Regions from separate parts of the Ruania alkalisoli genome, predicted to be linked through region 1. Evidence: riboswitches for the same ligand, from Rfam matches in the RefSeq annotation. Region 1 holds a riboswitch; each other region holds the start of a gene.
The links. A riboswitch is a leader RNA that binds a small molecule or an ion and turns the genes downstream of it on or off. The one in region 1 is predicted to bind S-adenosylmethionine.
Positions count from the first base shown of each region.

Region 2: it holds a riboswitch for S-adenosylmethionine, as region 1 does, so the genes downstream of both, IM660_RS02875 (aminotransferase class V-fold PLP-dependent enzyme) here and IM660_RS12195 (LLM class oxidoreductase) in region 1, are expected to answer to the same signal.
Region 3: it holds a riboswitch for S-adenosylmethionine, as region 1 does, so the genes downstream of both, IM660_RS01750 (methylenetetrahydrofolate reductase) here and IM660_RS12195 (LLM class oxidoreductase) in region 1, are expected to answer to the same signal.

Region 1 is NZ_CP063169.1:2,740,555-2,747,877, forward strand. Features, by position in the region: gene IM660_RS12190 (MFS transporter) at 1-683, opposite strand, end outside; gene IM660_RS12195 (LLM class oxidoreductase) at 907-1,896, opposite strand; SAM riboswitch class IV at 2,165-2,291, opposite strand; gene IM660_RS12200 (CHAT domain-containing protein) at 2,367-4,703, opposite strand; gene IM660_RS12205 (S8 family peptidase) at 4,708-6,273, opposite strand; gene IM660_RS12210 (hypothetical protein) at 6,275-6,679, opposite strand; gene IM660_RS12215 (RNA polymerase sigma factor) at 6,729-7,301, opposite strand.
Region 2 is NZ_CP063169.1:694,680-702,002, reverse strand. Features, by position in the region: gene IM660_RS02890 (helix-turn-helix transcriptional regulator) at 1-1,201, opposite strand, end outside; gene IM660_RS02885 (hypothetical protein) at 1,221-1,433, opposite strand; gene IM660_RS02880 (DUF6882 domain-containing protein) at 1,711-2,418, shown strand; SAM riboswitch class IV at 2,537-2,652, shown strand; gene IM660_RS02875 (aminotransferase class V-fold PLP-dependent enzyme) at 2,686-4,095, shown strand; gene IM660_RS02870 (alpha/beta hydrolase) at 4,149-5,114, shown strand; gene IM660_RS02865 (hypothetical protein) at 5,149-6,465, shown strand; gene IM660_RS02860 (hypothetical protein) at 6,474-7,028, opposite strand; gene IM660_RS02855 (DUF4352 domain-containing protein) at 7,025-7,323, opposite strand, start outside.
Region 3 is NZ_CP063169.1:391,826-399,148, reverse strand. Features, by position in the region: gene IM660_RS01765 (TM0106 family RecB-like putative nuclease) at 1-82, shown strand, start outside; gene IM660_RS19795 (YtxH domain-containing protein) at 162-500, opposite strand; gene metE (5-methyltetrahydropteroyltriglutamate--homocysteine S-methyltransferase) at 675-2,969, opposite strand; gene IM660_RS01750 (methylenetetrahydrofolate reductase) at 3,136-4,044, opposite strand; SAM riboswitch class I at 4,112-4,214, opposite strand; gene IM660_RS01745 (enoyl-CoA hydratase/isomerase family protein) at 4,471-5,565, shown strand; gene IM660_RS01740 (cation:proton antiporter) at 5,521-6,726, opposite strand; gene IM660_RS01735 (L-rhamnose mutarotase) at 6,807-7,139, opposite strand; gene IM660_RS01730 (SDR family NAD(P)-dependent oxidoreductase) at 7,280-7,323, opposite strand, start outside.

The sequences.
Region 1 (7,323 bases):
GCGAACACGAGCACGAACAGCACGGGCGGGATGCGCACGGCCGGCACGGTGCGGTCCGGTTTCGGCACCACCGTGGCGGTGGGGTGCAGGGCGAACCACAGGCCGAATACGCCCAGCAGTACGCCAGCGGCGATCAGCGCGGCCGAAGGGTTGAGCACGGCGGCCACGACACCGACCAGCGCCGGGCCGAGGACGAAGCTCGCCTCGTCGGCGGCGCCCTCGTAGGAGAAGGCCGCATCGACGAGCCGCTGCTCAGCACCGCCGGAACGGCGTGCGATCGGGCGCCACCGCACCCGCGCCATCGTGCCCACCTGGGGCAGGAACGCCCCGCTGGCACCGGCGATGAGCACGAGCGGCCACCACGCCTCACCCGGGGTGTAGGCGGCTGCGGCCAGCACCAGCCACAGGAGTCCGGCCGCACCCACCACCGATTGCACGAGCAGCACCCGTCGCTGCCCCACTCGATCGGTGAGCGCGCCCGCGAATGGGGACGCGACGGCGTTGACGACCGCGGTCGCACCTGCGGCAGCGCCACCGGCACCGTAAGAGCCGGTGACCGCCGAGACCAGCAGCAGCGCCCCGATCTGGGACATCGCCAGCGGCAGTCGTGCCAAAAATGCGACAGCCACGTAGAGGGCGCCGGTGAGGGAGAACAGGTTCCGGTAGGAACTCAGCGGGGACATTCAGGGCTCCAGGGTGCGACGAGGCGCGCACCACCCCACCGCTGGTGCGCAGAAGCCCTGATCGCAGCACCGAGTTTACATCGCCGAAACCCGGCCTCGCCAGGTCTGGTGACCGAGCCGACACCGCCACCGCGGTCCGCAAAGTCACACGTCGATGTGGTCGTGAAGTCGGCTCGACTCAACGACCAGATCGACGAGTGATTTCTGGGTACTGGCCCCCGGGTCAGGCCGTGGCGCGCACGCGGGTCGGCGCAGCAACCCGCTGACGGCGCCCGGCCGCCGGTGCGGTCTGCACGGTCGCGGTGCGCGGCTTGCGGAGGCCGCGCGCCTCCAGCTGCGGGACGACCTCGTTCACCAGAGCCACCACATCGGTGGGCACCGAGGCGGGGATCACGGTGAATCCGTCCGCCGCACCAGCGTGCACCCACTCGGCCCACAGGTCGGTGAGATCACTCGCGGTGCCGATCGAACGCAGTGGCACCTCTCGCGGCTGCTCCTCCAACGACGTCAGCAGGTCCCAGCGCGCACGGGCGCTGGGAGCATCGGCTGAGATCAGCGCGCGCACGTCCACGAGCACCTGCACATCGTCGGCGTCGCGCCCCCACTCCACGGCAGCCTCGCGGATGGCCGCACGAGCCGCACGAGCCTCCTCGAGGGTGCCGACGCTGAGCCGGGCGACATCGGCGCGGGCGGCAGCAAGCTCGCCGTCCACCGAGGTCCGCACCGGGACGACCACCTGCGGACGCGACGTACCCGCGGAGGTGCGCGGCGCCGTCGGCCATCCGTTGATGACCGACTCCACGGCGCGCAGGCTCCGCGCTCCGGACTCAGCCACCTCCAACTGCCAGCCGGCACGGCCGGCGGAGGCGCGGTGCACGCTCGCGACCGCCCCGGCCACATGCTCCGGACGGTGGCTGCCCAGCGGCACGGTCGCCACGAGCGTGGCACCGGTGGTGTGCCGGGAGAGGCGGGAAGCGGCCACGGCCCCGTCGAGCCAGTCGTCACGACGGCGCACGCCGGCGTGGTGGAAGGTCTCGTCCAGTGTGAGCAGGTCCACGCCGCCCTTGTCGGCGAGCGAAGCGAGGCCGGCCAGGCGGCCCATGATGAAGGACTCGGCGTCGGAGTCCTCGGCGCGGCGCCACTCCCGGGGGGCGCCGGCGCCGGAGAGATCGAGGGAGATCAGGGACGTGCGAAGTGCGGCCGAAGCAGGCATGAGAGGTTCCTTGTTCTGCGAGAGCGGGGAGCTCGATCGCGCCGAGTGCACGCCGGCGTTGTCACGCCACCGGCAGGTGTGCAGCCGCGAACCGAGGGTGGTACCGAAGGGGCGGATCGCCCGAGGGACCGGTCGAGAGTTCGGCTCAGGCCGACATGGAACAGCAACACATCATGCAGGTGGCGAATCGCAGTGCAGGCCGTAGGGGCACTGGGGTCCGGTCCTGATTCATCTGATGCTGTTCCTTCTCTCGGTCACCGCGCTCGCGGTGTTGCGCTTGCCCTGCACCAGTTGGCCAGGGCCAGGTCGTCACCCGGGGCACCCCACCGCAAGTGGAGGGTTGCCGGTCAGCTGGCCGGGGCCGTGTTGTTTCCAACGTGCTGACACTCAAGACCTTGGTCATGACTGTAGAGGCCGATTGGATGACGTGTCAACCAAATCGGATGGAGGCTGCGTGGTCGGAGCCGGTCTCAGCCCGCGCCGTAGCACTGCACGGCACAGTCGAGCGCCTCGCCGCCGAAGGCGTTCGCAACCGCCTCGGCCGGACTGCTACCGCGAGCCAGCAGGCCGTGCAACTGCCCGAACCGGTCCAGAGCGGCCGTCTCGGCGATGTCGGCCGGAGCCGCCACCACCGACCGGGCGCCGGCGTGCAGCCACGCCCGCGCCATCCCGAGCGAGCCACCAGCAGCGCCGCACGCGGAGAGGATCACCACCGGCGGCACCCGGCCGAAGAGCTCGACGTCATGGCCGAACAGGTCCCCGTCCGCCAGTTGCAGGGACGCGAACAGCGGGTGCGCCTCCCGGTCCTGCCCGTGGGCGCTCACGTGCAGCAGATCCACGTCCGAGGCGAGGGTCTGGGCGTCGTCGCAGCGCTCCCCCACCGTGACCGTGTGCCATCCCTGGCGGACCAGGTCCGCCTCAGCGCTCCCGGTGCGGGTACCGGGCCCGACGACGACCCCGACACTGCGGATCGGCCCGGCATCGGTCTGGCGCAGCCACGCACTCGCCGAGGTCGGCACAGTCACCGGGACGCCCACCGTGCTCGGCAGCTGCCCCCAGGGCATCCGGGCCATCACTGCCGGTGCGGTGATCGTCAGCGACCCTGCCCCCTGTAGCGCCCGTGCAAGGATCTTGTCCAAGCCCTCGATCCGCTCCTGGAGTGCGGCACGCACCACCGGTGCGGCGAGCTGTGCCGCCATCGTCAGGTCCGCGCTGAGGCCCCCGAGGAGCTGATCCATCTCGCCCCAGGCACCCAGGTCGAGGATGTCCTCGCGGTCGCCCAGAGTGAGGGCGATCAGCCGACCCTCGATCTCCATCAGCGTGACATAGCGTCCGGCCCGTGCTCCTGCCGACCGCTCGCGCACAGCCTGCACCGTCACCGGTGCGTCGGCGGGCAGCTCCGCTGCAGCCAGCCAGCGGCCCTGACGGATCTGCGTCACCAACTGCAAACGCTCGGCCGGGTCGCCGTCAGGGCCGAGGCGGCGCAGATCGGCCAGGAGGTCCGCCAGTTCCTCCGGCGGCCGGGTGGCGGGGACCCGGGCAACGAGCTCGCGGGCCCGTTCGGACCAGGTGAGCAGGTGCTGCGCGTCGCCACTGAGCAGCGCTGCCTGCTGACCGAGCCGGATCACCCGTGCACCCAAGCGCCTGCTCACCGACTGCAGCTCCAGGCTGCCGATGCCGCGCTGCCACCGGTCGAGCTCGTCGATTGCGGCCGATGCCGCGCTCAGAGCCGCATCGGTGTCGCCTGCCCGCAGTGCCACCTCCGCCGCGACCTCACCGGCGAGCAGCCGAACGGTCAGTGGCTCCTCCTCCCCCGGGAGACGGGGCGAGGTCCCGCGCAGGCCGGCGGCGCGCATCCGCAGCGCTGCTGCCGTGTGCCGGCGCCCGGCCTGCTCCAGCCGGTCAGCGAGCCTCTCCAGGCTGTGCGCAGTCGGTGGCCTCGTGCTGCGGCACCTGGCCAGCAGCACCACCGCGCGCGCCTCGTCTGCATCGACGGCGTTGCCGTGCTGACGATTGAGACGCACTGCACGCTCGGCGGCTTCCAGAGCCTCCTCGTTGCCGAGCTGGCGGGCCAGGTGCAGATCGACATCAGCCTGCAGTCGCCAGAGCCCGCTGCCACGCAGGCGCGCGGCCACGTCGCGCAGCAGCGCCACTGCTTCACCACGGAGCCCGGCGGCGTCCAGCACCTCGGACCGGTCGATATCGAGCGTGGCGGTCACAGACAGGCCTAGTCCCGCTAGTTCGGGTCGAGCGCGGTCCATCCACCGCAGCGCCGCCACCAATTGCCCGCGGAGCAGGTGGAGGTACCCAAGATTGTGCGCATTCTGGGCTGCCGCGATGACATTCGGGCCGCGCGCACCTTCCTCGAAGTCACGCCGAGCCTTCTCATAGGCTGCCACGCTCATGTACGCAGCGCCCCGGTTGAGGAGGATGTTGCTCCGCTCTTCTCCCGTGAGAACCTCCAGCGCCCTGGTGAACAACGTGATCGCCGGAACTGTCTCCCCACGAACGAACTGGATCGTGCCGAGCTGACCGGCCAGGAGAGCATGCGCCATGGTGCCGCGCCCCACCCGCTCCAACGCGGCCTCGCACCGCGCCAGCCCCTCGCTGACCTGCCCGCGTTCCACCTCAATGTACGCGAGCGTCCCTTCGATCCGACCGAGGTCGTCCATGCTCGCGGCGCACTGGCGCGCCCGGTTCAGCAAGTTCTCCGCACCTGTGAGGTCGCCGGCGTTGGCGAGGCGCCGCGCTTCGATGTGAAGCGCGGCGGCATCCTCGGGCACACCGGTAGCGGGCGGCTCTGTCACCGCGTCATCGACCGTCCGTCACCGATCGCAGAGCGAGTTGGGCAGCCCGGAGCCGGTCCGGCACGTCCTTCGCCGGGGGAATCCTTGGTTCCAGCACCTGCGCCACTCGCGCGGCGAGCAGTGGCGCCGCGAAGGACGTGCCGCTCCAGACGGCGAAGCCGCCGCGGAAGTCGTCCAGGTCGAGCGTCTCGCTCCCCGGCCCTGTCTCCACGCTGGGCTGACGTCCGGAATCCAGCCGTGGACTGGTGCTCACCAGCGCTGCACCATCCTCCCAGCAGGTGATCCAGGTTCCTTGGTTGCTGAAGGCCGCAATGGTCCCGTTCGGGTTCCGCGCGCCCACGGAGATCAGTGGCGCCACCGACGGGTCCGGGGAGAGGGTGAACGCGGCGGGGAAGTGCGGCCGCGTGGTGGCGGCGTTGCCGGCCGAGGCGACCACGGTGGTGCCGTCCGCCCGCAACTGGTGCAGCACCCCGTACAGCGCCGTGCTGTAGGCGGAGTCCTCTGGGCTCTCGTGGGTGTAGCTGAGCGAGAGGTTGAGCACGTCGATCGGCCCGCTCGTGCGCTGGTATTCGGCGAGCTGCGCCAACACCCCGATGAGCTCGAGCTCGGTGACGATCCCGTCACCGTCGCAGACCCGCACGGCGAGCACGTCCGCGTCCGGGGCCACCTGGCGCACCAGTCCGGCGATGAATGTTCCATGGCCGACCGCACGGCCGGCGAGACCGGTGATCGTGGAGCCAGGATCCGGATCGCGCTCTGGGTCCGGTGAACCGTGCCGGCCGATGGGCCCCCCGTTCAGCTGCGGTACCGAGACGACGTCGTCGAGCCACTCATGGTCACCACAGCCGGTGTCCAGCACCGCGACCGTGACCCGGCGGGAGGCCTCGGGGCGGCGGGCCGGGGGCGTGACCGGCACACTCACCGGCTGCCGTCCGCCGAGTCCAGGTTGTGCATATCCGGCGGCCGGGTTCGTCGCGATGAACGGGTTCGTGGCAATGAACGGGTTCGTGGCAATGAACGGGTTGGTGGCGATAAACGGGTTCGTCGCAATGAAGGGCGCAAGACTGAGCAGGTGATCGAGCCCCAGGGCAGCAGGCTTTCCCCGCCGCTCCTGCACGGCCCGCAGCACCACTGCCGCATCGGGTCCGTCCACCGGGGCTCCCGACCGCCGCACCAGCCGCAGCCCGATCACTCCGACCGGGATCGGCTCCCCCTTCGGCCCCGCGTACTGCTTGCCTGCGAAGACGCGCTTCCACAGCGCTCGCAGCGCGTCCAGGGCAGCATCCCGCTCGCCGCCGGCGTATGCCTTCCGGAAGGTCTCGACCGCGCCTGCCACCCCTGCTTCTGCGCTCACCTCCTCAGACACGAACAGCACCGGATCGCCGATCTCGAGCTGCCACTGTCGCTCGGCCAGGACCTCCTCAAGGACCCGCAGGTCCTCCTCCACCCCGGGCACCAGCGGGCAGAGCAACGAGTCGGCGAGATAGGTCGTGCCGAACCACCCGGAGTCCAGGTCGGGCCCGCAGGCGCGCACACGCGCCCAGAGCGCTCGTGGTTTCCAGTCGGTCATCTCATACCTCGAATCCTGGAGTCAGGTACGCACCTTCGTCGGAACGTAGTCGTAGTCGTACCGGCCCGGAGGGCACCTTGTCGAACTCGAACCGTCCCGCGGCGCTCACTCGCGCCGTCCGGGACCATTCCTCGTTCACGAGCGCCACCTCGCGGATACCTTCGGCCCAGCCGTCCACCCGGCGGGAGCCGTCGTCGTCCTGTCCCAGCCGTACCACGAGCGTGAGGCTGTCGGAGGTGAACTCCAGCACCTGGGCTACCTCGCCGCGCACGTCGGCCAGCTGCGCCGGCTGCAGCGTGAGCAGCTCAGCGTCGAGGTCCTCGGCCGCGACTGCTGCGATGAGCGCATCCACCAGTCCCTCCGGCACCGGGTCTGCGCGTTCCCACATCTCCTTCAGGGCCCGCATCGTCTCATCCTCGGCAGGCCACCTCACCGGCGTCCGTCCCTCGCCACCCTCACGCATGGTCAACCCCCTCTGCTGCCAACAATGTCCGTAGTCGTGCCAGGCACCGTGCCCGGGTGGGCCCGATGCTCCCGACCGGCATATCCAGCTCACCGGCCAGATTCCGGTAGTTCGGCCGGTCCAGGAAGGCCGCCACCCGCAGCAGCCGCTGGCACCGCTGCGAGAGCTGGGAGACCGACCGCCACAGCAACCGGTCCAGCCATCGGGTCGTGGCTTCCTGCTCTGCCGAATGACCTTCACCAGTCTCGGGCAGTTCCTCCATCAGCTCGGTCCGTGCACCGGCCTTGACCACCCGCCAGGCCTCTCGCCGCGCCGTCGTCACCAACCAGCTTCCGACGGCCTCGGGCTCGCGGACTGCATCGGGCCGGCGCACCAGTGCGAGCCAGGTGGTCTGCACGACGTCGGAGGCAGTCTCGGCGTCGAGCCGCTGGGCTCGTACCACTTGCCAGAGCACGGGGGTCAGGCAGCGGACGAGCTCGTCCATCGCCGTGGGTGAGCCCGCCCGCCATCGGCGGTAGTGCTCAGCGGCGGTGGCCCACACCGTCTGCTGCGCTGTTCGATCCATGATGGGAGTACTCTTCACGCTT
Region 2 (7,323 bases), 2.0 Mb from region 1:
CGGCGACATCCTCGGCCTCCTGTGCGGCACCGATGTGCGACGTGAGGGCAGTGGGCAGGTCGCCGGACTGGGTGGCGTGATGCGCTTGCGCCCCCCGCCAGCCGGGATAGCGTCGTTCCTGCAGCAGGCGCACGAAGGCCGCGTGCGTCCGGGTCCGTTCCCCGGGGAGCAGGTCGGCGTAGACGGCCTCCCGGAGCAGCGCGTGCCGGAACTCGACCGTGTCGTCCTCGCCGAGCACCAGCACGTAGCGGGCCAGGCATTCGCGCAGCGCCAGTTCAAGCCTGTCTTCGTCGAACTCGGTGACCGCCAGCAGTGTGGCGCGCCGCACCCGACGTTGCCCGGCCACCGAGGCGACCCGCACGAGGCGCTGCGCGTCGGGGTCGAGCTGCTCGATCCGACCCAGGAGCACGTCAGCGAGAGGTCCGGCCAACCTGCTCCCAGGTGCGGCGAGCAGCTCCTCCACGAAGAAGGCGTTACCTCCGGATCGGGCCGCGATCTGCTCCACCTCGACGTCTCGGGGCACGAGCTCGTCCCTGGCCGCCACTGCCCGGGCGAACTCGCGTGCGTCAGCCTCGGAGAAGGGCTCCAGATCAAGCCGTTCCACCCGCCGCATCCGCGCGATCTCGAGGAGCATCGGGCGCAGCGGATGGCGGCGGTGCATCTCGTCGGAACGGTAGGTCAGCACCACCGCGAGCGCCTCCCCGGAGACGCGGGCGAGCAGGAAGGTCAGCAGATCGCGGGTGGAGGCGTCAGCCCAGTGCAGGTCCTCGATCACCAGCAGGACCGGTGCCCTTTCGGCCAGGGTGGTCAGAGCCGAGAAGAAGGAGTCGAAGACCTGGAGCTGCTCTGAAGTCCGCCCGGTGCCACCGCGCGCCACCAGGGTCGCCAGGGCCGGCGCGTCCGCCACCAACGAGGCGTCGATGTCGCGCATCTGCTCGAGCACCTCGACCACCGGCAGATACGGCGGGGCAGCGTCACCGAGGCCGACGCAATGCCCGATGAGGACGACCCCGCCGGTGCGTTCGGCGATGCCGGCGACCTCGCCCACCAGGCGGGTCTTGCCCACGCCGGCTTCCCCGGGCAGCAGTACGGCAGCTGCGGACCCGCCGACCGCCTCCCGCCACACGGCGTCCAGGCGGGCGAGTTCCGCAGTGCGCGCGACCAGCGCGATCTCAGACCCGACCCGTGCCACGGAGGTCATCGTGTCATGCACCGCGCTGTCAGGCTCGCCGCTCCAGGTCCTGGTGAGCGAGGCTGGGCTGAGCTCGTACCGTCTGTGCGGCGGCACGCTGAGCGATGAGCCGGCGGATGTTCAGCCGCCGGCGGGTGCGGGGTACGACGAGCTGGGTGAGCAGCCGCTCCCGACGGTCGGCCATCTCCGCTCGGAACAGGTCGTCGTGGGTGTTCATGGTGTGCTCCTCGGTGCTCGGCATGAGCCTCACTGTGCTCCTGAGGTCTGACATCGGGGGATGGGGTGGTCACGTCCCGTCTGCGCCCGGCCCCCTTACCCCGTGCCCCACGACGGCGCAGGCCGGGTAAGGCCTGTGGTGGTCGCCACTTCCTGGGGGTAAGGGGGCGTGCACCTCACCGTCTGAACCAGGATCGGCAGACTGACACACAGCCATGTCGCGCCGGAGATGCGTCAGTCTGCACACGGTGTGTGAATCGAGACCGGGGTCATCGTCGGTGCTGCTGTCGTAATCTCAAGGCGTGACTCAGATCAGCTCCTTCCAGGACGTCCTCGACGACTCATTGCTCACCGCTCACGACCGGCAGTCCGACCTCCTGGGCCGCTTGGAGGCGTGCGGGCCCGAGGAAGAGCGCACGTGGGGCGTCGACCTCGACACCCGCACCGCAACGTTCACCGGCCCTGCGGGAACCTTCACCGCCACGGCGCACCTGCTGGGCAGCGCCGCACCTGGCCCCCGGTCGTGGCTGTGGGCGTGGGCCAACCCGCAGTACGCCGGTCCCCTGGTCGCACGCGCCGAACAGGTACGCGGGTTCGGCGAGCAGTACGCGATCCCGCAACTACGGGACGCCGAGGTCCCCCTGGACGCTGAACCGCGCCAGGTGGCCGGGCACATCTGCGCCGCTGCCGGTCTGATCTGCGGCGGGCTGACGCACTACACGCTCGATGCCGGCCGCGGCACCGTCGCGGCACTTCTGCTCGAGTCTCCCGAGCTGGCTCCCACCCCACCGAGCGCGATCCGTGCGGCACGGGTGCTCGCGGAAGTGGCCCAGGCCGGGCAGGTCCGCAACTGGGACCGGGCGATCCGCGGCTACGCCCAATGGCGGGGTTTCACCCTGGGTGAGGCGCCCGAGGGCCTCACCCTGGCCGCACCGGATGGGACTGCCATCTGCACGCTCGACGATCGGGGCCGCCTCGGTCAGGTGAAGGGGAGCTTCCACCAGGCCTGACAGGACAGGTCCCGCGGGAGCAGCCACGCCGTCATTATCGAACGGTCGACGCAGCGAGCAGTACGCGTACTGAGACACCCGGACCGCCCCATCGGCGGCTATGGCATCCTAGGTGTCAGGTCATGAGCGCCAGCGAACAGCCCCGGCTAGCTGGCCGGCAACCCTCCAACCGCGGTGGGGTGCCCCGGGTGACGACCAGGCCGGCGTCGCGGTGGCGCCCGGCAAGCGCGGACCCCTCGGGGTCCGACGGACCTTCCGGAGGATCACATGTCGCAGCACACACTTCTCCCGCTCGTCGGCGCCGAGACCACGGTCCCGCTGACGGTCCCGCGGGATGGCGCCTCGTCGATCGGCTACGCGAACCTCGACTATGCCGCGAGCGCACCGGCACTGGCGGCTGTGGCGGACGCCGTCGCGCGGGCGTTGCCGCTGTATGCGAGCGTGCATCGTGGGGCGGGGTACCTCTCGCAGGTCTCGACGGCCCTGTACGAACAGGCTCGCACCGCGGTCGGGCGCTTCGTGGGGGCGAGGGCCGATGACGTGGTGGTCATCACCCGCAACACCACCGATTCGCTGAACCTGCTCGGCGGGTGCGTACCCGGACGGGTGCTGGTGCTCGACATCGAGCACCACGCGAACCTGCTGCCGTGGCAGCGTCGCGGCGCCGACGTGCTCGCCGCGCGCGCATCCGTGGCCGAGACGGTGACGGCACTGCGGGAGGCTCTGACTGCCGGCGACTACGCCCTGGTAGCGATCACCGGGGCCTCAAATGTGACCGGTGAGTCGTTGCCGGTGGCCGAGGTGGTGGCCGCCGCGCACGAGGCCGGAACCCGCGTGGTGGTCGACGCCGCCCAGCTGGCCCCACACCGGCTGTTCTCGCTGCAAGCCACCGGTGCCGACTACGTGGCCGTCTCGGGGCACAAGCTGTACGCGCCCTACGGCGCCGGTGCGCTGATCGGGCGCCGGGACTGGCTGGATGTGGGCACGCCGTACCTCGCCGGCGGTGGTGCGGTCACGAACGTCGCGGTCGAGGAGACCGTGTGGGAACCCGCACCGCAACGGCACGAGGCCGGCAGCCCGAACGTGATCGGGGCCATCGCACTCGGGGTGGCCTGCACCCAGCTGGAGGCGGTGGCCGCGCGTCTGGCCCAGCACGATGCTGCGCTGCGCGCACGGCTGATCGACGGGCTGGAGGGGATCGAGGGCGTGCAGGTGCTGCGCTTGTGGGCGGACTCGGCCGAGCCGACAGCCGTGGTCTCGTTCAGCCTGCCTGGTCATGATGCCGGCCTGGTGGCCGCCTATCTCTCCGCCGAACATGGCATCGGAGTGCGCGACGGCCGGTTCTGTGCCCATCCGCTGCTCGCCGCGCGCGGGCTGGAAGCCGGGCTCCGCGCCAGCATCGGGCTCGGCACCACCTCCGAGCACGTGGACCGGCTCATCGCCGGGATCGAGCAGTACCTGACCACTGGTTCCCGCGCCTCCTATGAGGTGGTCGGCGGCCGGTGGCAGCCGCAGGACGACCAGCGTGAACTGCCGGAGGCGATCGGGCTGCTGCAGGATCTGCATGCGGAGGCGGATGCACCGTCGGTGCTCGCGACCGCGGCAGCCGGCGCAGGGTGCGGCCCGGCTGCCAGCACCGTGCCGACGGTGGCGCAGGTACTGGCCGGCACGCACTGAGCCCAGCCCGAGCAGCAGCGCCCGGACTCGAACGTCACCCGTAGTCTCGGTGCATGACGACGGACGTTCTGGGACACCCCTGGCAGCAGGAGACGCTGCGGCTGCGACCCGAGGCGGCGGGCGAACCCGTCGCGACCCTGGTCAGCGCCAGGGCACCCCTCGGCGTTGCTGATCCAGCCGAAGCAGCGACACCCTCACGGGCCGTGCTCTATGTGCACGGCTTCACCGACTACTTCTTCCAGACCGAGCATGCCCAGGCGTGGCTGGATGCCGGCTACGACTTCTACGCTCTGGACCTGCGCGACTGCGGCCGGTCGATCCGTCCCGGCCGCACGCCGAGCTTCGTGGCGGACCTGGCCACCTACGACGAGGAGATCGGTCTCGCACTCGCCCGGGTCCGCGCGGCCGGCGCGCAGCAGGTGGTGCTGCTCGGGCATTCCACCGGCGGGTTGATCACCTCCCTGTACGTCTCCGACCACCCTGGAGCCGTGGACGCCCTGGTGCTCAACAGCCCGTGGTTCGATCTCAACTCCTCCTGGGTGAACCGGGTGATCACCACCCGTTTCATCGACGTGCTCGGTACCTGCTTCCCGTTACTGCGGGTGGGCACCCTGGGTGAGCCGTACGGGCGCAGCCTGCACACCTCCACCGGCGGCGACTGGGACTACGACCTGGCTTGGAAGCCAATCGAGGACGTCCCGGTTCACGCCGGCTGGTTGCGGGCGGTGCGGCGCGGGCACGCCCGGGTCGCGCGCGGCCTGGACATCCAGGTGCCGGTTCTGGTGTGCACCTCGGGGCGCAGCGGGCACCCAAACCACCCGTCTCCGGAGGATCTCACCGGCGCCGACTGCGTGCTGAACGTGGCGCACACGTGGACGCGTGCGCCCAGGCTCGGAGCCGATGTGACCGTACGCCGCTTCGAGGGCGGCCGGCACGATCTGGCGCTCTCCTCATCCCGCGTCCGCCACGCCTATGCGCAGGAGGTCATGTCCTGGCTCGCCACCCGGATGGCCCGCTGACGGCGCAGGTCACCGACTCGCTATCGTCACCCCCATGAGCAACCCGCCGCAGGAGGAGTCAGCCGCGGTCGCCCACGCTGGTGACCCGTTCTCGTTCCGCGCACTCGCGGTGGAGCTGATCGCCCTGCTGGTCACCACCGCGCGCCTGCTGCGCACACACTGGTTCGCCGTCCTGGTACTGGCCCTGGTCGGCGTGACCGCGCACCTGTACCTGCAGGACCTGTCCATCCTGGCCGGACGACTCGGTGCGGTCCCGGGACTCCTCACCCTGACGCTGGTGCCGTTCGCCACGTTACTGACGACGGTCGCGATCCTCCTGGTGCTCCGCCGCCGGGCCCGTTCTCGCAGCATGGCGCGGGACCTCATCGCGGCACTCGGCAGCGTGCTCGTGCCATTCCTGGTGGTGTACGAGAGCGGCGGCGGGCTCACCGAGGATCGCCGCGTGTACGCCCTGGCGGGCGTGTGGGACGACATCGGCCGGATGGACATCGACGACGTCGACGGGACGACCCGCCTGGCGGAAGCCACCTCGCCGCTCGTACTCGCCATCGTGGCTGTCGCTTTGGTACTGCGACGTGTCGGCTCGCAGGTGGTCGAACGCGATTCGCTCTGGCCGGACCAGGACGCTCCGGTCCGGATGGGATTGCGGGTCATCGTCGGGTACTTCGAGCTCGTCTGGATCGTGCTCGGCGCCTCCGTGGTCACCTACGCGATGGGCGAAGCACGCGGCTGGTGGCACGCACGGGTGATCGCGCGGGCGCTGGCCGCCTGGTGGGACTCTGTCGCTCTGTCACTGCCTGGCCTGGGCAGCGCGGTCTCCTGGCTCGTGGCGGCCGGAGGAGTGCTCTTCACCGGGGCGATCACCGCCGTCGTGGTCCCGTTGGCGTGGCTGACGATCGGCCTGGTGATCTACGGCATCCGCACCAACGAGCTGGTCAGCATGGCGGACGTCTCAGCGAAAGCGCCGTTCGCACAGCGGATCGCTTCCCGGGTGGAGGACCCGAGGGTGGTGCGAGCATGGACGAGGATCAGTCAGCCGCAGGGGCGGTTCGGGATGCTCATCGGCGGCCTCGGCCTCATGGTCCGCTCCGGATGGGCACCCCTGGCGGCGTACTGCCTGCTGTACCTGCTGCTGACATTCGTCCCCTACCTCGTATGGGGCGCGTTCCGGGCAATCACGCCATGGCTCGACGCCCTCGCGTGGAACGCATGGTGGGCGCCGCTGACGGCCGCCTCCGACATCCTGGTCATGGTGCTCACGGCCACGCTGCTGGCGGCGACGGCCGACCGGCTGCTGGCGCGACTGGGGGCACCGACTGCGTTGCGCTTGCGAGAACGCCCGGTCCGCTGAGCGGCGAGTTACTGCTCCACCTCGAGCCGGATGTACTCCGGGTAGCGGACGACTTCCTCGATCCGGACTGCTGCGGGTTCGGCATCCTCGGGCAGCAGCACCAGCAGGTGCTGAACCTCGGGGATCGGGTCCTCCCCCGGCTCCGGTGCAGATACAGACAGTGACCACTCGTAGTCGTCGCTGCTGAGCGGCACGTTCTGACCCGCCTCGAACAACCTGCCGTCGGCCGACTCCACGAGCGTGGTGACGAAGGAGTACTCATCCTGCGTCGTAGTCACCGCCAACGAGATCCGCCACGGCTGGAACCCCTCGGGCGGAGACCAGACCGTGTCCCACTCGAGCACGCGAGCGGCGGGTTCGATCGCCACCAGCTCCACCTGGACGCCGTCAAGGGACTCCCCCGCACCGAGCGCCGCATGTGGACCGCTGGGCCACCATGACTCGCGCGCGTCCCGGGTCACCTGCCACCCGAGTGCAATGAGCGAGATCAGGGCGACGAGCGTCAGCACCAGGGTGCGGCGCCTCCCACGCGGACCGGCTGTGCCGGCGGATGCGCCGCTCACCGTTCCCCCTCACCGAGCAGCTCGGGCTCGGCGAGGATCACGCGATCGGCCGAGATCTCCTCGAGCGAGATCGTCGTGACGCCGTAGCCCACGGGAACGTCCTCGGCCACCGTGCGCGGGTAGGCCCACACGAACAGCGTGAGGTCCCCGAGCGCATCGGCTGCCACCTCGAACGCGACCTCACCGCGTGTCCACGTGTCCGGAGCGACCCGCCAGTCGGACACGGGAGAGCGGCTCGAGATCGCATAGGTACGACCCTCGGAGTCCCGGAGCCCGAGGCCGGGCGAGTAGGCCG
Region 3 (7,323 bases), 2.1 Mb from region 1:
CAACCCCACGGACCTCGCTGCGGTGGGGGCGTTCTTGCGGCTGTGTGATGGCGCCCGGGAGCGGCGGCCACGCCACCGCTGAGCGCGAGGGAGGTTGGTCTCAACCGGCTGCGCAGGCGACCGCTGTGGTGTCGCGCCCAGCCGTGGGCGGCACCGTCGATTCAGCCGCGGTCGTCCGCCTCGGTGTTCGTCGAACCGGGAGTCGCGCCCCCGGCGGCAGGGGTGCTCCCCGGGCTGGCTGCAGAACCCGAGCCATTGCCGGTGAATCCAGCGATCCGGTCCTTGACCACCTGAGCGGCCTTGTCAGTCATCTGCGCACCCTGCTCGCGCATCACCGAGCCCACGCGCTCCTCGGCAGCGCTGACCTGCTCCTGCACCTTCGGGTTCTGCCACACGGACTGGGTGGCGCCCTTGATCCGCTCATACTGCTCGCGGCCGGCACGGGTGCCGAGTACGTAGCCGATACCGGCGCCGATGACGAAAGCGATCTTGCCGTTCATGCGTCCTCCCAGCTGCGTTCGGTGTGCGCACCACCCTAGCGGCGTGGTGCCATGCCCCGCCCACCAGGGCCCACCTCCCCCACACTCACCCACCCCCACGGCCGAACGCTGAGTTGCTCGGCGTTCGAGCACGAAACGCCGAACAGGTCAGCGTTCGGCCGTGGGGTATCGCAGCTACAGGGCGGCGCGCACCCGCTCAGTGGCCGCCACCAGGTTCCGCAGCGACGCCGTGGTCTCGTCATACCCGCGGGTCTTCAGGCCGCAGTCCGGGTTCACCCAGAGCTGCTGCGCCGGCACCGCGGCCAGTGCACGGCCCAGCAGGTCGACGATCTCCTCGGTGCTCGGTACGCGCGGGGAGTGAATGTCCCATACACCCGGGCCGATGCCGCGGGAGAACCCGGCCTGCGCCAGTTCGGGCACGACCTCCATCGCCGAGCGTGCGGCTTCGAGCGAGGTGACATCGGCCCCGAGGCCGTCGATCGCGTCGATCACCTCGCCGAACTCGGAGTAGCACAGGTGCGTGTGCACCTGGGTGTGCGGGGCAGCACCGGAGGTCGCCAGCCGGAACGAGCGCACGGACCAGTCCAGGTAGGCCTGGTGCTGCTCGGCGCGCAGCGGCAGCAGCTCCCGCAGGGCCGGTTCGTCCACCTGAATCACGCCGATGCCGGCCCCCTCCAGGTCCGCGACCTCGTCCCGCAGGGCGAGCGCCACCTGGTCGGCCACCTCCCCGAGCGGAAGGTCATCACGTACGAATGACCACGCCAGGATCGTCACAGGGCCAGTGAGCATGCCCTTGACGGGCTTGCCGGTGAGCGAGGCCGCGTACCGGGTCCACTCCACCGTCATCGGTGCCGGGCGGGAGACATCTCCCCACAGGATCGACGGACGGGTGCACCGCGACCCATAGGACTGCACCCACCCGTGCTGCGTGACGGCGAACCCGTCGAGCAACTCGGCGAAGTACTGCACCATGTCGTTGCGCTCCGGCTCCCCGTGCACGAGCACGTCCAGGCCGAGTTCGGTCTGCAGCTCGATCACCCGGGCGATCTCGCCGCGGATCACCTCGGTGTACTGCTCGTCGCTGATCTCACCCTTGCGGCGCTGGGCCCGGGCCCGGCGCAGGTCGGAGGTCTGCGGGAATGACCCGATGGTGGTGGTCGGCAACGGCGGCAGATTCAGGCGCTCCTGCTGGGCTGCTGCCCGGGCGGAGGCGTCCGCCCGCTCGGTGTCGGCCGCCGTCAGGGCGCCGGTACGCCGTCGGACGTCCTCGCGGCGCACACCCGGGGCACTCGCACGGTCCGCGCGGACAGTACGCGAGGCGGCGAACGCCTCCGCCGCGGCCTCGGGTCCGGCAGTCAGGGCCAGCACCTCGCCTACCTTCTCGTCGGCGAACGCCAGCCAAGAACGCAGCTGCTCGGGCAGGTCGGTCTCGTCGGCCACCGTGTGCGGCACGTGCAGCAGCGACGTAGACGTCGCCACGCTGACCGGACCATCGTGGGCGGTGCGCAGCCGCTGCAAGCGCTCGGCGGCAGCGTGAAGGTCAGTGCGCCAGACGTTGTGACCGTCCACCAACCCCGCGACCAGGGTGAGGCCACGCGCCTGGGCGAGGGCGCCGTCGTCGGGAATCTCACCCTTGACCAGATCGAGGGCGATCGCCTCCACGCCGGTACCGGCGAGGGTGGCGAAGCGTTCGCGGAGGTCGCCGTAGGGTGCAGCGACGAGGATGCCTGGGCGGTCAGCGGTGGCGGCGAGGGCGCGGTAGGCGCGGTCGGCGGCGTCGTTCAGCTGCGCGGCGGGGATGGTGCCGTTGTCGCTGACCAGGGCGGGTTCGTCGAACTGCACCCAGGTGGCGCCCGTCTCAGCCAGTTCGACGAGCAGCTTCTGGAAGGCGGCCACGAGCTCGTCCAGCCGGGCGAGCGGATCGGTGCCCTTCGCCAGGGCAAGCAACGTGACCGGCCCGACGACGACCGGCCGGGTGTGCACACCAGCCTCCTTGGCCTCGACGAACTCCGCCACCGGCCCCGAGCCGGGCACGTACTGCAGTGGGGTGTCCGGGCCGATCTCCGGCACCAGGTAGTGGTAGTTGGTGTCGAACCACTTGGTCAGCTCGAGCGGCGCGGTCTCGGCGTCGCCGCGGGCGAGCCGGGAGTAGTCGGCGAGGTTGATGGAGGCCGAGGCGTCGATCCCGAACCGCTCGGGGATGGCACCGACGGCGACGGCGGTGCTGAGCACCTGGTCGTAGTAGCTGAAGTCGGAGGGGATCGCCGCGGTCTGCGGGTCGAGGCCGAGGTCGGTCAGGTGGGTGCGGGTACGTTCCCGGAGCCCGGCGGCAGCGGTGGCGAGGTCGGTCTCGGTGGTGGTGCCGGACCAGAACGACTCGAGCGCCCGCTTGAGCTCGCGGCGCGGGCCGATGCGGGGGTAGCCGAGGATCGTGGCGGCGGGGAACGTGGGGTGGGTGGGCTGGGACATGGATCCTCCGGTGGGGTTGGCATCCCGGGGGCCGAACGCTGAGTTGCTCGGCATTCGAGGCTTGGAAGCCGAGCAACCCAGCGTTCGCCGCCGGGCGTGGGTGGGGTGTGATGGGTGTGACGGATCACCGATCAGCCGTGGAGCCGACCGGTCAGGGGGGTTTGTCTCAGCGCAGACCGGACTCGCGTAGCAGGTCGAGCACTGCTCGCGAGGAGTTGAAGGTGTAGAAGTGGATGCCCGGCGCACCGGTCTCCACGACCTCGTGCACGAGACGGACACTGGCGGCGAGACCGCGCTGGTAGGCCTCGTCCTTGTCGGCGGCTGAGTCCAGATGGTCGAGCAGGTCGGGTGGCACGGGCACACCGGTCAGCTCGACCATCCGGCGCAGCCGGTTCGGGTCGGTGAGCGGGAGCACACCGGGAACGATCGGGATATGCACCCCGGCGGCGCGGGCCTGGCGCACCAGCTCGGCGTAGTGGCGCGCGTCGTAGAAGAGCTGGGTGATCGCGAAGTCCGCCCCCGCGGCCTGCTTCTCGAGCAGCGCCGCGACGTCGTCCCGGGCGATCATGGGCGTGCCGTCGTCGGCGTAGGCGCCACCCGGATAGGTGGCCACGCTGATGCTGACCTCGTCTCCCTCGTCGCCGAGGTGCTCGCGAGCGGTCTGACGCAGCAGGTGGACCAGCTCGCTGGCGCGCGTCAGGCCCTGCGGGTGCGGCTGCCAGTCGGGCTCCCCAGCGGGCGGGTCGCCCCGGAGCGCGAGGAAGTCCCGTACCCCTGCTTCGAGCAGCGTGGCGACATACTCGGACAGGTCCTCGGCACTGGCCCCCACACACGTCAGGTGCGCGAGCGGCGTGACCGGGGTGTCGTCGAGAACGCGGCAGATCAATTCCCGGGACGTGGTCCTGGTGGAGCCCGAGGCACCGTAGGTGATCGAGAAGTAGTCCGGGATCTGGCTGGCGAGCGCGCCGATGGTGCGGCCGATCGTCTCCCGCCCGCGCGGGGTGCGCGGCGGGTAGAGCTCGAACGAGACACTGGGCGTGGCCCGCGGGCTGCGGTAAAGAGTGGCGGTGGTCATGTCCGGTCACCGCCGGTCGGGTATGGCGTGCGCGCCACGGAACGGAAACACTGTGCCTGCATCGATAACTCCATCGAACCTGGCTGTAGCACCCTTCCCCGCGGGAGGCTTCCGTTGAGGGGTTGCTGCGGCGTCGTCGAGCCAGGACTCTCAGCCGCTCTGGATGGTGTGCGTTTGATGCTACCGGTCTCGTTCTCCGTCTCCACCGCGTATCACCGACTGAGATCACGAGTCCATACGGGTCCGACCTCACAGGCGGGGAACCTCCGAAATTCAACGTCGATCTGGTCGTTGAGCCAACCCGGCGCAACCGCCAGATTGACGCGCAATTTCCGGCCCTCCGGAGTTCACACGTCGATACGGTGGTGATGCGGCCATCCGAACCGCCAGATCGACGTCGGATTCCGCGCGGGAAAGGAGCACGCCATGGCCACCAGCAACGCCGGCCCCGCGGAGCGCGACCTCACCTGGGCCCCGGCAGGCGAGCACGTACTGGTCGCCCGGCAGGGCGCTCTGGGCCGGATCCGGTTGAACCGGCCGCGAGCGATCAACGCGCTCACTCTCGAGATGGTGACGGCCATGACGGCGCAGCTGCGCCGCTGGGCCGCGGAAGGATCCGTGCAGGCTGTCGCGCTGGATGGTGCCGGGGAGCGCGGCCTGTGCGCCGGGGGTGACGTGCGCGCCATACACGACGGGCTGTTGGCCGGCCATCGGTACGGCGACACCGAGCGGGCAGCAGGCGTCGATCGGGCGGTGGAGTTCTGGCGCGCCGAGTACAAGCTGGATCAACTCATTGCCGAGGCCGAGCTCCCGGTGGTGGCGTTCATGGACGGTGTGACGATGGGCGGGGGAATCGGTCTCGCCGGGCATGCCTCGCTCCGCCTGGTCACGCCACGCACGCAAGTGGCCATGCCGGAGACGGGGATCGGGTTCTTCCCCGACGTCGGGGCGCTCTTCCCGCTGTCGCGGGCCCCTGGTGAGCTCGGCACCTACCTCGCCCTGACCGGGGTGAGCATCACGGGATCGGACGCGATCGCCGTCGGGCTGGCCGACGCGATGATCGAGACCGGCGCCTGGGAGGACCTGTGCGCGCACTGGGCCACGGGTGCGCCGCTGTCGGTGCTGATCGGACCGTCACGGCCAGAGCCTCATAGCGACCTGGCTGCTCAGCGACCGTGGATCGACGCCAGTTTCGAGGGCGAGGACGCGGCCACGATCGAATCCCGCCTGGACGCCCGGCAGGAGCCGGAGGCCCAGAGCGCCGCCGCCACCTTGCGTTCCCGCTGCCCGTTCTCCGTGGCCGTGGCCCTGGCAGCGATCAGGCGTGCTGCCCAGCTCCCGACCGTGGCGGACGTCCTGGCGCAGGATCTCCGGCTCGGGACGGCTTTCATGAACGGCGCCCCCGCCCAGGACTTCATCGAAGGGGTGCGAGCTGTGCTGGTGGATCGTGATCAGAGACCGCGGTGGCGGCACGACTCACTCGCGGCGGTGGACCGGAGCGAGGTGTTGGCCCTGTTCTGAGCCGCCGAGCGCACCGGCCACCAACGGCATCACCAACACGCTCACTGCCCCGGCCGCCACGAGTAAAGACGCCACGTCAGCCGGCATGGCCTCAGCGGAGACGGCCACCTGGGTGACTGCCACGATGATTGGCAGACTCGTCGCCGAGTAGAGACCCACCTGGGCCGCCTCACGAGTACCGAGGCGGTCTGCACCAACGAACCGCTCACCGAGGAACACCGGCAGCCCGCGCACCAGCAGCAACGCGACCACCAGGATCGCGAGCAGGCCCGGCGCTCCCGCGACCGCACCCGGATCGATCGCCATCCCCGAGGTCACGAAGAACACCGGGATCAGGAAGCCGTACCCGAAGCCCTCCAACTTGCGCTCCAGAGCCTCATCGCCACTGGGCAGCACCCGCCGCAGGATGAATCCGGCGGCAAACGCCCCGAGGATGATGTCCAGCTGCAGTACTGCGGCCACGGCGAGCAGGGCCGCGAGCAGCAGCATGGTCGCGCGGACAGTGGTCTGGGAGGTGCTCTCGGACTTGTACCGGATGACCTGCAGAACCTTCGACGAGACGCGCTGGGCTCGCAACGGCACCCTGCCGATCAGCACCGCGGCCACAACGAACACCGCGAGCACCCCGAGGGATGCGACTGTGCCGCGTGCACCGAGCAGGATCGCCATGGCGAGCACTGGCCCGACCTCCCCGATGGTGCCGTGGTTCATCACGGCACGCCCCACCGGGGTGCCGGTGAGGCCACTCTCACGAAGGATCGGCATGAGGGTGCCAAGCGCAGTCGCGCACAGCACGATCGCGACGGAGAATCCAGCCACCGCCGAGTCCGCGAACAGACCGGCGGCCCCGGCAACGCCTACGGCTAACCCGAAGCACACCACCCACACGAGCACCGACCGCTTCCCGCGGTGGCTGGTCAGTTCCTCGGTCTCGATCTCGTACCCGGCGAGTAGGAACAGCATCCCCAGGCCCAGCTCGCGGACCAGCTCCACCCCGTGCGCAGTCCCTGCCAGATCCAGCACCTGCGGCCCGAGCACGATGCCGGCGCCGATGAGGAGCACCACCTCGGGAACCGCACGCCGGGGAATCGCCGAGGCGATCACCGGGGCCAGGACGGCCGCCAGCATGATCCAGAACAACGAGACCAACGCGATCTCCACGCCCGCTCCTCCGGTCTACCAGGTGCCGTCGAAGCCTGAGTGTGGCATGCGACCGCACGAGACGAGGTCGGGATCGCTGCTCAGTTGGTGCTGACCTGCTCGCTCAGCGTCCACACCTGCGGCACCGCGGTACCGGCGGGGCCGTCGGTGAAGGTTGCGAACCCTTCCAGGTGCTGGTTGATGAATTCCTGCCACCGCGCGTTCGCCGGGCTGGTCTCCAGGGCGATCATCGCCGCCTCGAAGTCGTCACACTCCACCAGGTGGAACAAGTCCCGGCCGCTACGCCAGATCCGCCACTCGTGGATGCCCAGCCGTGCGAACTCGGCCGCGAGATCGTCCGGGATCCGCTGGTGATCGCGCTCGTAGGCTTCTTCGTGGCCGTCCTTGAGGCGTGAATGCAGGGCGATAGTCATACGCCTCAACCTAACGTCGGACGCCGAGCAGATGCGACTGCCGGGCGGGGACTACGCGAGCGCGGCATGAGTGTCGTCGACAGGCACGGAATCGACATCCAGGCCGCCCTCGTGAGATTCGGCAGCGGGCAGTTTGATGCTCAGGCGATCCCGCCCCCGTCGGCCACGAGCGCCGCGCCGGTCA